DNA from 3 places in the Bacillus sp. NEAU-Y102 genome. Region 1 is predicted to be linked to each of the others. Evidence: riboswitches for the same ligand, from Rfam matches in the RefSeq annotation. Region 1 holds a riboswitch; each other region holds the start of a gene.
What was found. A riboswitch is a leader RNA that binds a small molecule or an ion and turns the genes downstream of it on or off. The one in region 1 is predicted to bind S-adenosylmethionine.
Positions count from the first base shown of each region.

Region 1 (3,286 bases):
CAATATTGAATACACCGTTATCAGACCAACCGTGCTCATCATCACCGATTAATTTACGGTTTGGATCAGCAGATAAGGTTGTTTTACCTGTTCCAGATAAACCGAAGAATAGTGCTACGTCACCTTCTTCACCTACGTTTGCAGAGCAATGCATAGAAAGAATATCTTGTTCAGGTAGTAAGAAGTTCATAATAGAGAAGATTGATTTTTTCATTTCTCCAGCGTATTCTGTACCACCAATTAGTACAATACGTTTTTCGAATGAAACCATAATGAATGCTTCAGAGTTTGTACCGTCAACAGCTGGATCAGCTTTGAAATTCGGTGCAGAAACAATTGTGAACCCTGACTCATGAGTTGTTAATTCTTCTTCAGTTGGACGAATGAATAATTGATGTACAAATAAATTGTGCCATGCATATTCATTAATAACTTGAATTGGTAGGCGGTAATTGCGGTCAGCGCCTGCAAATCCTTTGAAGACGAATAACTCTTCTTTTTCTTTTAAGTATTCTAAAACTTTAGTATATAATTTATTAAAATGTTCTTCAGAAATCGGTTGGTTCACAGCTCCCCAAGCAATTTTGTCAGCAACCGATGCTTCTTTCACAATAAATTTATCTTTAGGAGAACGTCCTGTATATTTTCCTGTTGAAGCAGAAACGGCACCAGTAGAAGTTAATTTCCCTTCATTTCGCATTAATACTTTTTCCACTAATTGCGGAACACTTAGTTGAATCTGTGCATTGCTTCCGTTCAATAATTCGTGTAAACCAATTTGGACATTCACAGTACTCATATTTATATACCATCCTTTTCATTTAATGAAATATTTCTCGTAATCCCCAACAATAGTATAACACAATTATATAAATAATGTATACTATTTATTTCTTTTTGTTTGTGTGAATGTATTATTTCCCTATTAATATTTCATTTTAGGCGTATTGAGAAAAACTTTCAGGAAAATGTGAATATTAATTGACAAATGAATATCATTTCTTTAGTATAGGTTGGGACGGATACTCTCTTATCCCGAGCTGGCGGAGGGACAGGCCCGATGAAGCCCAGCAACCTCACTTGTATTGATAAATGCAGGTGAATAGGTGCTAAAACCTGTGCGAGGCTACAGGTCTCGAACGATAAGAGCGAAGGGCAAAAAGCAGTATGCAAGTAGCAAATTAAACCTTTCCTCTATGTAAAGTAGGAAAGGTTTTTCTGTATGCTTGTGTGGGAGAATAAATGTATGTCGCAGTTTGTGGCAAATTAAGGATGAGTTCCGTACAATATATACAATTACTGTAGGGAGGTTTACCACATGACAAAAAAACGTCATCTGTTCACATCTGAGTCTGTAACTGAAGGACATCCAGATAAAATTTGTGACCAAATTTCTGATTCAATTTTAGATGCGATCTTATCAAAAGACGCAAATGCACGTGTAGCTTGTGAAACAACTGTAACAACTGGTTTAGTATTGGTAGCGGGGGAAATTACGACTTCTACTTACGTAGATATTCCGAAAATCGTTCGTGAAACAATTCAAGGCATTGGTTACACACGCGCAAAATACGGATTCGATGCAGAAACTTGTGCTGTTTTAACATCTATCGATGAGCAGTCTGCTGACATCGCTATGGGTGTTGACCAAGCGCTAGAAGCACGCGAAGGTCAAATGACTGACGCTGAGATTGAGGCAATTGGTGCAGGAGACCAAGGTTTAATGTTTGGTTTTGCATGTAATGAAACACAAGAATTAATGCCACTTCCAATCTCGCTTGCTCACAAATTAGCTCGCCGTTTAACTGAAGTACGTAAAGATGATACATTGTCATACTTACGTCCAGATGGAAAAACGCAAGTTACAGTTGAGTATGATGAAAATGGTAAACCAGTACGTGTTGATACTATCGTAATTTCTACACAACATCACCCAGATGTTACATGGGAAGAAATCGATCGCGACTTAAAAGAGCACGTAATTAAAGCTGTAGTACCAGCAGAATTAATGGATGGAGAAACGAAATTCTTCATTAATCCAACTGGCCGCTTCGTAATTGGTGGACCACAAGGTGATGCTGGTTTAACAGGACGTAAAATCATCGTTGATACTTACGGTGGATATGCTCGCCATGGCGGCGGTGCATTCTCTGGTAAAGATGCAACAAAAGTTGACCGTTCAGCAGCATATGCAGCTCGTTATGTTGCGAAAAACATCGTAGCAGCTGGTCTTGCTGACAAAGCAGAAGTACAACTTGCATACGCAATCGGTGTAGCACAACCAGTATCAATTTCAGTTGATACATTCGGCACAGGTAAAGTATCTGAAGACGTACTAGTAGAACTAGTTCGTAACAACTTCGATCTTCGCCCAGCTGGTATTATTAAAATGCTAGACTTACGTCGCCCAATTTACAAACAAACAGCAGCTTACGGCCACTTCGGACGTACTGATGTAGATCTTTCATGGGAACGTACAGACAAAGCTGCAGCTTTAAAAGAGCAAGCTGGTCTATAATATATGAAAAAAAGCTTTGCGCGGTGAGCGCAAAGCTTTTTTTATTTCGTTTTACTTACAATTTGAATACATGAACTACAATATACTTCTCCATCTAGCTCAATATACTTTTTCATATTAGTCATGCCACTTGCTGGAAATGGCATATGAATCCAAGCCTTTTCATACGTTTGTATTTCCTTTTTATATGATTTACAAAGGGTGGGTTTCTTCTGGAACATATGTAATCAACCGTTCATTTGACGTGCTTTACCTGCGCAAAAGGCACTGCTTAGTAAAAATAGTGTCGCGAATATAATGCTTACTAATGTAGCGTATGGAATTGCGCCTTTTAAGGAAAAGCCGACAGTGATTGAAGCGACGAATAAGAGGATGAATGTTGTTGTTAATTTTTTATAAAGTTCCATACTATGTAGACCTCCAATTTATTTTTTAGTACAAGTTTTAAAATTGAATTCTATTATGTAGAAAATATAAAGAGTAACTAAAGATGTGTAGTCTAGGAGTATAAGAAAGTGCACTTTCCTTTTTGTGGATTAGTATACTTATATTGTATCATGGCGCATGATTGGCTTCATACATAATTGTGTAAAGATATGTATGATAAAATGAAGAAAAGTCTTTAAGAAAGGAAAGATAAAAAATGAGTGTAACTGAACATAAAAAACAAGCTCCAAAAGAAGTGCGTTGCAAGATTGTTACGATTTCCGATACACGTACGGAAGAAACGGATAAGAGCGGACAACTATTACATGAATTGTTAAAAGA
Region 1 covers NZ_JBTWFK010000003.1:435,283-438,568, reverse strand. Annotated here, with positions in the region: gene pckA (phosphoenolpyruvate carboxykinase (ATP)) at 1-799, opposite strand, end outside; SAM riboswitch class I at 1,028-1,149, shown strand; gene metK (methionine adenosyltransferase) at 1,319-2,518, shown strand; gene ACYFX0_RS11695 (hypothetical protein) at 2,560-2,739, opposite strand; gene ACYFX0_RS11690 (hypothetical protein) at 2,746-2,925, opposite strand; gene ACYFX0_RS11685 (MogA/MoaB family molybdenum cofactor biosynthesis protein) at 3,162-3,286, shown strand, end outside.

Region 2 (3,286 bases), on a different contig from region 1:
CGATATAATGTGTCTACTGCAACAGATTGGAAGCAGCATGTTACATCTGTCGATACGGTTGTTTTAGCAATGCCACCTTCTGCTCATGAAGAGTTATTAGCTGAGCTATCTCCGTTAATATCAAATCAACTTGTCGTAACAGTAGCAGCTGGCGTTGGACCATCTTATTTAGAAGCTAGACTCCCAAAAGGCACGCCTGTTGCTTGGATTATGCCTAATACAGCTGCTGAAATTGGAAAGTCTATCTCCTTATATACAATGGGACAATCAGTAACCGAGATGCATCAAGAAACCCTGCAACTGCTTTTAAGAGGTATTGGTACTTCGCAACTTTGTACTGAGGAAGAAGTTCATCAGCTTACTGCAGTTACTGGAAGTGCACCAGCCTTCCTTTATTACTTTGCTGAAAGCTTAATTGAAGCAACAAAAAGTTATGGAGTCGATGAAGAAACCGCAAAACATCTTGTCATTCAAATGATTTCTGGCTCTGCTTCTATGCTCGAACAAACGCAAGATCCAGCTAACCTCCGCGAACAAGTAACAACGCCAGGTGGTTCCACAGCTGAGGGTCTCAAAACTTTATACGAATATAATTTTTCAGAGGCAATTCAAAAAGCAGTAGAAGCAACAAACAAAAAAGCTAGGGGGAAATAATATGACTTTAACAAGTTTAAAGGACTATACAACATTACATAACGGTGTAAAAATGCCTTGGTTTGGTTTAGGTGTTTTTAAAGTAGAAGATGGTTCAGAAGTAATTGATTCTGTAAAAGCAGCAATTAAAAATGGCTACCGCAGCATCGATACTGCAGCAATCTATCAAAATGAAGAAGGCGTTGGACAAGCGATTCGTGAATCCGGTGTTTCACGTGAAGAATTATTTATTACCTCAAAAGTATGGAATAGCGATCAAGGATATGAAACAACACTTCAAGCATTTGAAACTACATTAGAGAAATTAGGTCTAGAATATTTAGATTTATATTTAGTACATTGGCCTGTAAAAGGGAAATATAACGAATCATGGAAAGCATTAGAAAAGCTTTATAAAGATGGCCGTGTTCGCGCTATCGGTGTGAGTAATTTCCACATTCACCACTTACAAGACGTATTTGAAATTGCTGAAATTAAGCCAATGGTCAACCAAGTGGAATACCACCCACGTTTAGCACAAGAAGAGTTACACGCTTTCTGTAAAGAACATAATATCCAGCTTGAAGCTTGGTCACCATTAATGCAAGGACAACTACTAGATAATCCAACGTTACAAGAAATTGCGACAAAATATAATAAATCAACTGCGCAAATTATTTTACGCTGGGATTTACAAAACGAAGTTGTAACAATCCCTAAATCAATTAAAGAACATCGCATTATTGAAAATGCAAACATCTTCGACTTTGAATTAAGTGCTGATGATATGAAAGCAATTCAAGCTTTAAATGAAGATCGTCGCGTTGGTCCAGATCCAGATAACTTTAACTTCTAAGCGAAAAACCACTGCCATATGCAGTGGTTTTTTCATTTAATATAACTGAAAATTTAAACTATACTCCATTTGGTTGACACTTCATTGTTCAAGGTGTAAGATTTTGAATTATCAAAGAAACACAAAAATTAATAAAATTTATTCGTTTACTCATTGTATCAAGAGAGGTGGAGGGACTGGCCCTTTGAAACCTCGGCAGCAGGTTCATTTTGAATACTGTGCCACTTCCTGCAAGCTTTATGCTTGAAAGATAGAATGAGGGACTTCGTTTATATACGGGTGCATAACTTGTACGTAAAAATCCCTCTTTCTCAATATGAAAAGAGGGATTTTTTATTTTTCATTTCCCTCATCGTCATCCAAACTTAATTATTTAGGAGGAAAATCAAATGAAAAAGAAGTTTGTACCCGGTATTGCATCAGTTGTAGGAGTAAGTATTTTATTAACTGGTTGCGGTAGTTATAAAAACGAAGCAAGCGGAGCAAATGCAAAAGACGAGGCACCTAGCAAACAGGTTTTAAATTTATCTTCACCTACTGAAATACGAACAATGGATACGGCCCGTGCTACAGATACTGATTCTGGTCAAGTAATGAGAAACGTATTTGAAGGTTTGTATAATCTTGGTGAAGGTAACAAACCTTTCCCTGGCGTTGCAAAATCTCATGAAGTAAGTGGCGATAAAACAAAATACACATTCCACCTGCGAGATTCAAAATGGTCAAACGGCACTCCTGTTACAGCGAAAGATTTTGTGTTCGCTTGGCAGAGAGCCGTAGATCCAGCAACAGCCTCTGAATATGCATTTCTATTCTTTGATATTAAAAATGCAACAAAAATTAACAACAAAGAACTTCCAGCCGACCAACTTGGTGTAAAAGCAGTTGATGACCATACGTTTGAGGTAGAATTGGAGCGTCCTGTTCCGTATTTTATTAGCTTAACAGCGTTCCCAACATTTCTACCAATTAACGAGGAATTCTTTAAAGCACAAGGTGATAAGTACGCTTTAGAAGATCATACAATCTTGTACAATGGAGCTTTTACACTAAGCGATTGGAAGCACGAACAAAGCTTTAAATTCAAGAAAAACCCTACCTATTGGGATAAAGATACTGTCAAACTAGAAGAAATCAATTTTAACGTCGTAAAAGAAAAATCAACAGAAGTAAATTTATTCGAGTCAAAACAATTAGATCGTATAAAACTAACATCTGACTTTGTCGATAAATATAAAAAGGATGCTAACTTTAAAGAACGTCCAAACGTAGGCGTACAATTTTTACGTATGAATCAACAAAACAAAGTGCTTCAAAATGTTTCTGCACGCCAAGCAATTGATCAAACAATTGATAGAAAATCCTTTGTAAATACGTTATTAAATGATGGATCTACACCAACATTTGGTCTCGTTCCAAAAAACTTTGCAAAAGGACCTGAAGGAAAAGACTTCCGTACTGCAAACGGCGATTTAACAAAAGTTGATACAAAATCTGCACAAAAGTTATGGAAAAAAGCTAAACAAGAGCTTGGTTCTGAAAAGATAACATTAGAATTATTAACGAGTGATGCTGACCTTGATAAGAAAACTGGTGAATTCTTAAAAGGGCAACTAGAAAAGAATTTAGATGGATTAACAGTAAATATAAAACCGCAACCGCGTAAGCAACAAGTTTCGCTTTTATTAAAAGGTGACTACGAAATCGGAATTGACGGCTGGAGCCCTGACTTTGCGGATCCAATTACATTCCTTGAGCTATTTACAACGAATAACCCTTATAACTTAGATCATTACT
Region 2 covers NZ_JBTWFK010000016.1:22,742-26,027, reverse strand. Annotated here, with positions in the region: gene proC (pyrroline-5-carboxylate reductase) at 1-654, shown strand, start outside; gene ACYFX0_RS28410 (aldo/keto reductase) at 656-1,489, shown strand; SAM riboswitch class I at 1,642-1,746, shown strand; gene ACYFX0_RS28405 (peptide ABC transporter substrate-binding protein) at 1,879-3,286, shown strand, end outside.
Region 2: it holds a riboswitch for S-adenosylmethionine, as region 1 does, so the genes downstream of both, ACYFX0_RS28405 (peptide ABC transporter substrate-binding protein) here and metK (methionine adenosyltransferase) in region 1, are expected to answer to the same signal.

Region 3 (3,286 bases), on a different contig from region 1:
TCAGGACAAAAATGTTCTGCATGTTCTCGTGCAGTAATCCATGAAGATGTATACGATCACGTATTAAATCGTGCTGTTGAATTAACAAAAGAATTAACAGTTGCTAACCCAGCTGTATTAGGTACAAACATGGGTCCTGTTAATGACCAAGCTGCATTTGATAAAGTAATGAGCTATGTTGCAATTGGTAAAGAAGAAGGTAGAATCTTAGCAGGTGGCGAAGGAGACGATTCTAAAGGCTGGTTCATCCAACCAACAATCGTTGCTGACGTTGCAGAAGATGCTCGCTTAATGAAAGAAGAAATCTTCGGACCAGTAGTAGCATTCTGTAAAGCGAAAGACTTCGATCATGCACTTGCAATTGCAAACAATACGGAATACGGTTTAACAGGTGCTGTTATTACTAACAACCGTGACCATATTGAAAAAGCACGCGAAGACTTCCACGTTGGTAACTTATACTTCAACCGTGGATGTACTGGTGCAATCGTAGGTTACCAACCATTCGGTGGCTTTAACATGTCTGGTACAGACTCTAAAGCTGGTGGACCTGATTACTTAGCACTTCACATGCAAGCAAAAACTACTTCTGAAACTTTATAAGAAATAGTAGAGGAGCTCTTCACAGAATGTGAAGAGCTCCTTTTAAAATTGAAATCCTATATATTACCATCGTTCGAAGGGAATGAGCTAAAACCTATTAATAGCGTGATAAACATGTGAACAGAAATAAAATGATGAGAAAAGTTGACTTATTAGTCATATTTTTTAGTATTCATTTTGAGAATTTCCTGTATAATACAATTTGAAAGAAAATCTATGGTTCGACAAGGAACACTCCTTTCAGTTTTGCTCACTGAAAGGAGTGTTTTTTTATGTAGCTAAAAATTCTTGCGTGCTTATTACATTTGCATATACGCCATTTAAACTAGCTAAAACTGTATTGTGAATATAAACAGCTGGTATAGTAGCGTTCTTAAAAGAAAGGTCTTTTGTAGCACAAGCGTCATGTATAACGGTACATTGAAAGCCAAAATCGAATGCAGCCCTTACTGTTGCATCGATACACATATGAGTCATCATCCCGCATACAACGACATGTTCAATATTTAAACGTTTTAATTGCTCTAGAAGATTAGTTTCTCGGAAGCTATTTGGATAATGTTTGACTATAACTGTTTCTTCTCTAAGTGGACGTACGCTTTCATGAATATGTACACCTTCTGTATTAGGTAGGAAAAAAGTAGCGTCATCTTTTATAGCTACGTGTTGGATATGAAAAATAGGTTCGCTGTTTTTTCTAAAGTGTTGTAATAACTGATTAGTATATTCGCTTGCTTCTACTGGATTACGCAATTCCATCTTTCCATTTGGAAAATAATCGTTTTGAATATCGACGAGTAAAAGAGCTGTTTTCATATATTTATCTTCCTCCGAGTTTCATATTCAAATAAATTTATTCAATTTGTAGAGAGGATTCTCCTGTTTAAAAATATGAGGAAGAGGAATTTTAAATAACCTTGAAAGTTACTATTTTTCAGATGAATATTCATCTGAAAATTTTAATAAAGGAATAATTAATATTTTTCTAAAAAATGTATTGACTCTTATTATTCTGAGTTCTATAATGAGAATTAATTAAACGACAATTAAATCGATACATTCTTATCCAGAGAGGTGGAGGGACTGGCCCTACGATACCTCAGCAACGGGTTTTTTAATACCGTGCTAACTCCAGCAAGCCATATAAAGGCTTGGAAGATGAGAAGATGTGAACGAGTACATATAAGTGCTCTCCTTCTTATCTTTATGGTTGATAAGAAGGAGGGCACTTTTTATTTTACCTCGAAAGCTCTGCTTCAAGTTTTTACAGCATATAGGAGGGGGAAAAATGATTTCTTTTAACAATGTAAGTAAAGTGTATGAATCAGCTGGGCAATCTGTTCATGCGGTGGAGGATGTAACATTATCAGTTGAGAAAGGCGAAATTTTTGGCATTATCGGTTTTAGTGGAGCTGGAAAGAGTACATTATTACGCTTAGTAAATATGTTAGAGAGACCAACGGCAGGAACGATTTCAATAGATGATAAAGATATTACATCATTATCGACGAAAGAATTACGCAAACTAAGACAAAGAATCGGAATGATTTTTCAAAGCTTTAATTTATTTAATTCAAGAACAGTGTTTGGGAATATTGCTTATCCATTAAAGTTAGCGAAATTGCCAAAGAACGAGATAAAGGAACGAGTGAATGAACTGCTGAGGTTTGTAGGGTTAGAAGATAAAGCAAACTATTATCCAGAACAGCTATCAGGGGGACAAAAGCAGCGTGTTGGTATTGCTAGAGCACTTGCGACATCGCCAGATATTCTTATATGTGATGAGGCAACATCAGCCTTAGATCCAGAAACGACGACAGAAATTCTAAACTTATTAAAGAAAGTAAATCGAGAATACAATTTAACAATTCTTCTTATTACACATGAAATGCATGTTGTGAAAGAAATTTGTCACCGTGTAGCTGTAATGGAGAAGGGAAAAGTTATTGAAGAAGGAAAACTGTTTGATGTTTTCACGCAACCAAAAACAAAGACGACTCAAAACTTTGTACGTTCTGTTATTAATGATCATTTACCAGAAAGTGTTCTAGCGAAAATTCAAAATGGTGGTCAAATTTATCGTCTAACATTTACTGGTGAGGAGACAGGACAGCCGGTACTATCATATATCGCAAAAAACTATAACGTTGATGTAAATGTACTGTACGGAAATATTATTGAACTTCAAAATGTGCTATTTGGAAATCTGCTTGTAGAATTGCAAGGTGAGCAGAGGGAAATTCAAAAAGCATTACAACATCTAAGACTGCAAGTGCAGCTGAAGGAGGTAGAAGCTCATGCGAGTTGATTGGAGTATATTTTGGCCGCGCATACTAGATGCGACGGGAGATACCCTCTTAATGGTAATTGTAACACTTATATTCGCTACAATTCTGGGTATACCTCTAGGTTTACTTTTATATGTAACGAGAAAAGGAAACTTTTTAGAAAATAAATGGGTCTTTTCTATTCTTAACATCATAATTAATACAATTCGTCCGGTACCATTCATTATCTTTTTAGTAGCTTTAAGCCCACTAACAAGAAGCGTTATTGGAACGACGATTGGAACAGCAGCGGCAATTTTCCCGATGACGTTAGTCGCATCAATTGGTATTGCTAGAATGGTTGAAACAAATCTTGTTTCCGTTCCGAAAGGAGTAATTGAAGCAGCGCAAGCAAT
Region 3 covers NZ_JBTWFK010000009.1:24,180-27,465, forward strand. Annotated here, with positions in the region: gene pruA (L-glutamate gamma-semialdehyde dehydrogenase) at 1-603, shown strand, start outside; partial or broken gene ACYFX0_RS21845 (cysteine hydrolase family protein) at 854-1,419, opposite strand; SAM riboswitch class I at 1,663-1,768, shown strand; gene ACYFX0_RS21850 (methionine ABC transporter ATP-binding protein) at 1,892-2,911, shown strand; gene ACYFX0_RS21855 (methionine ABC transporter permease) at 2,901-3,286, shown strand, end outside.
Region 3: it holds a riboswitch for S-adenosylmethionine, as region 1 does, so the genes downstream of both, ACYFX0_RS21850 (methionine ABC transporter ATP-binding protein) here and metK (methionine adenosyltransferase) in region 1, are expected to answer to the same signal.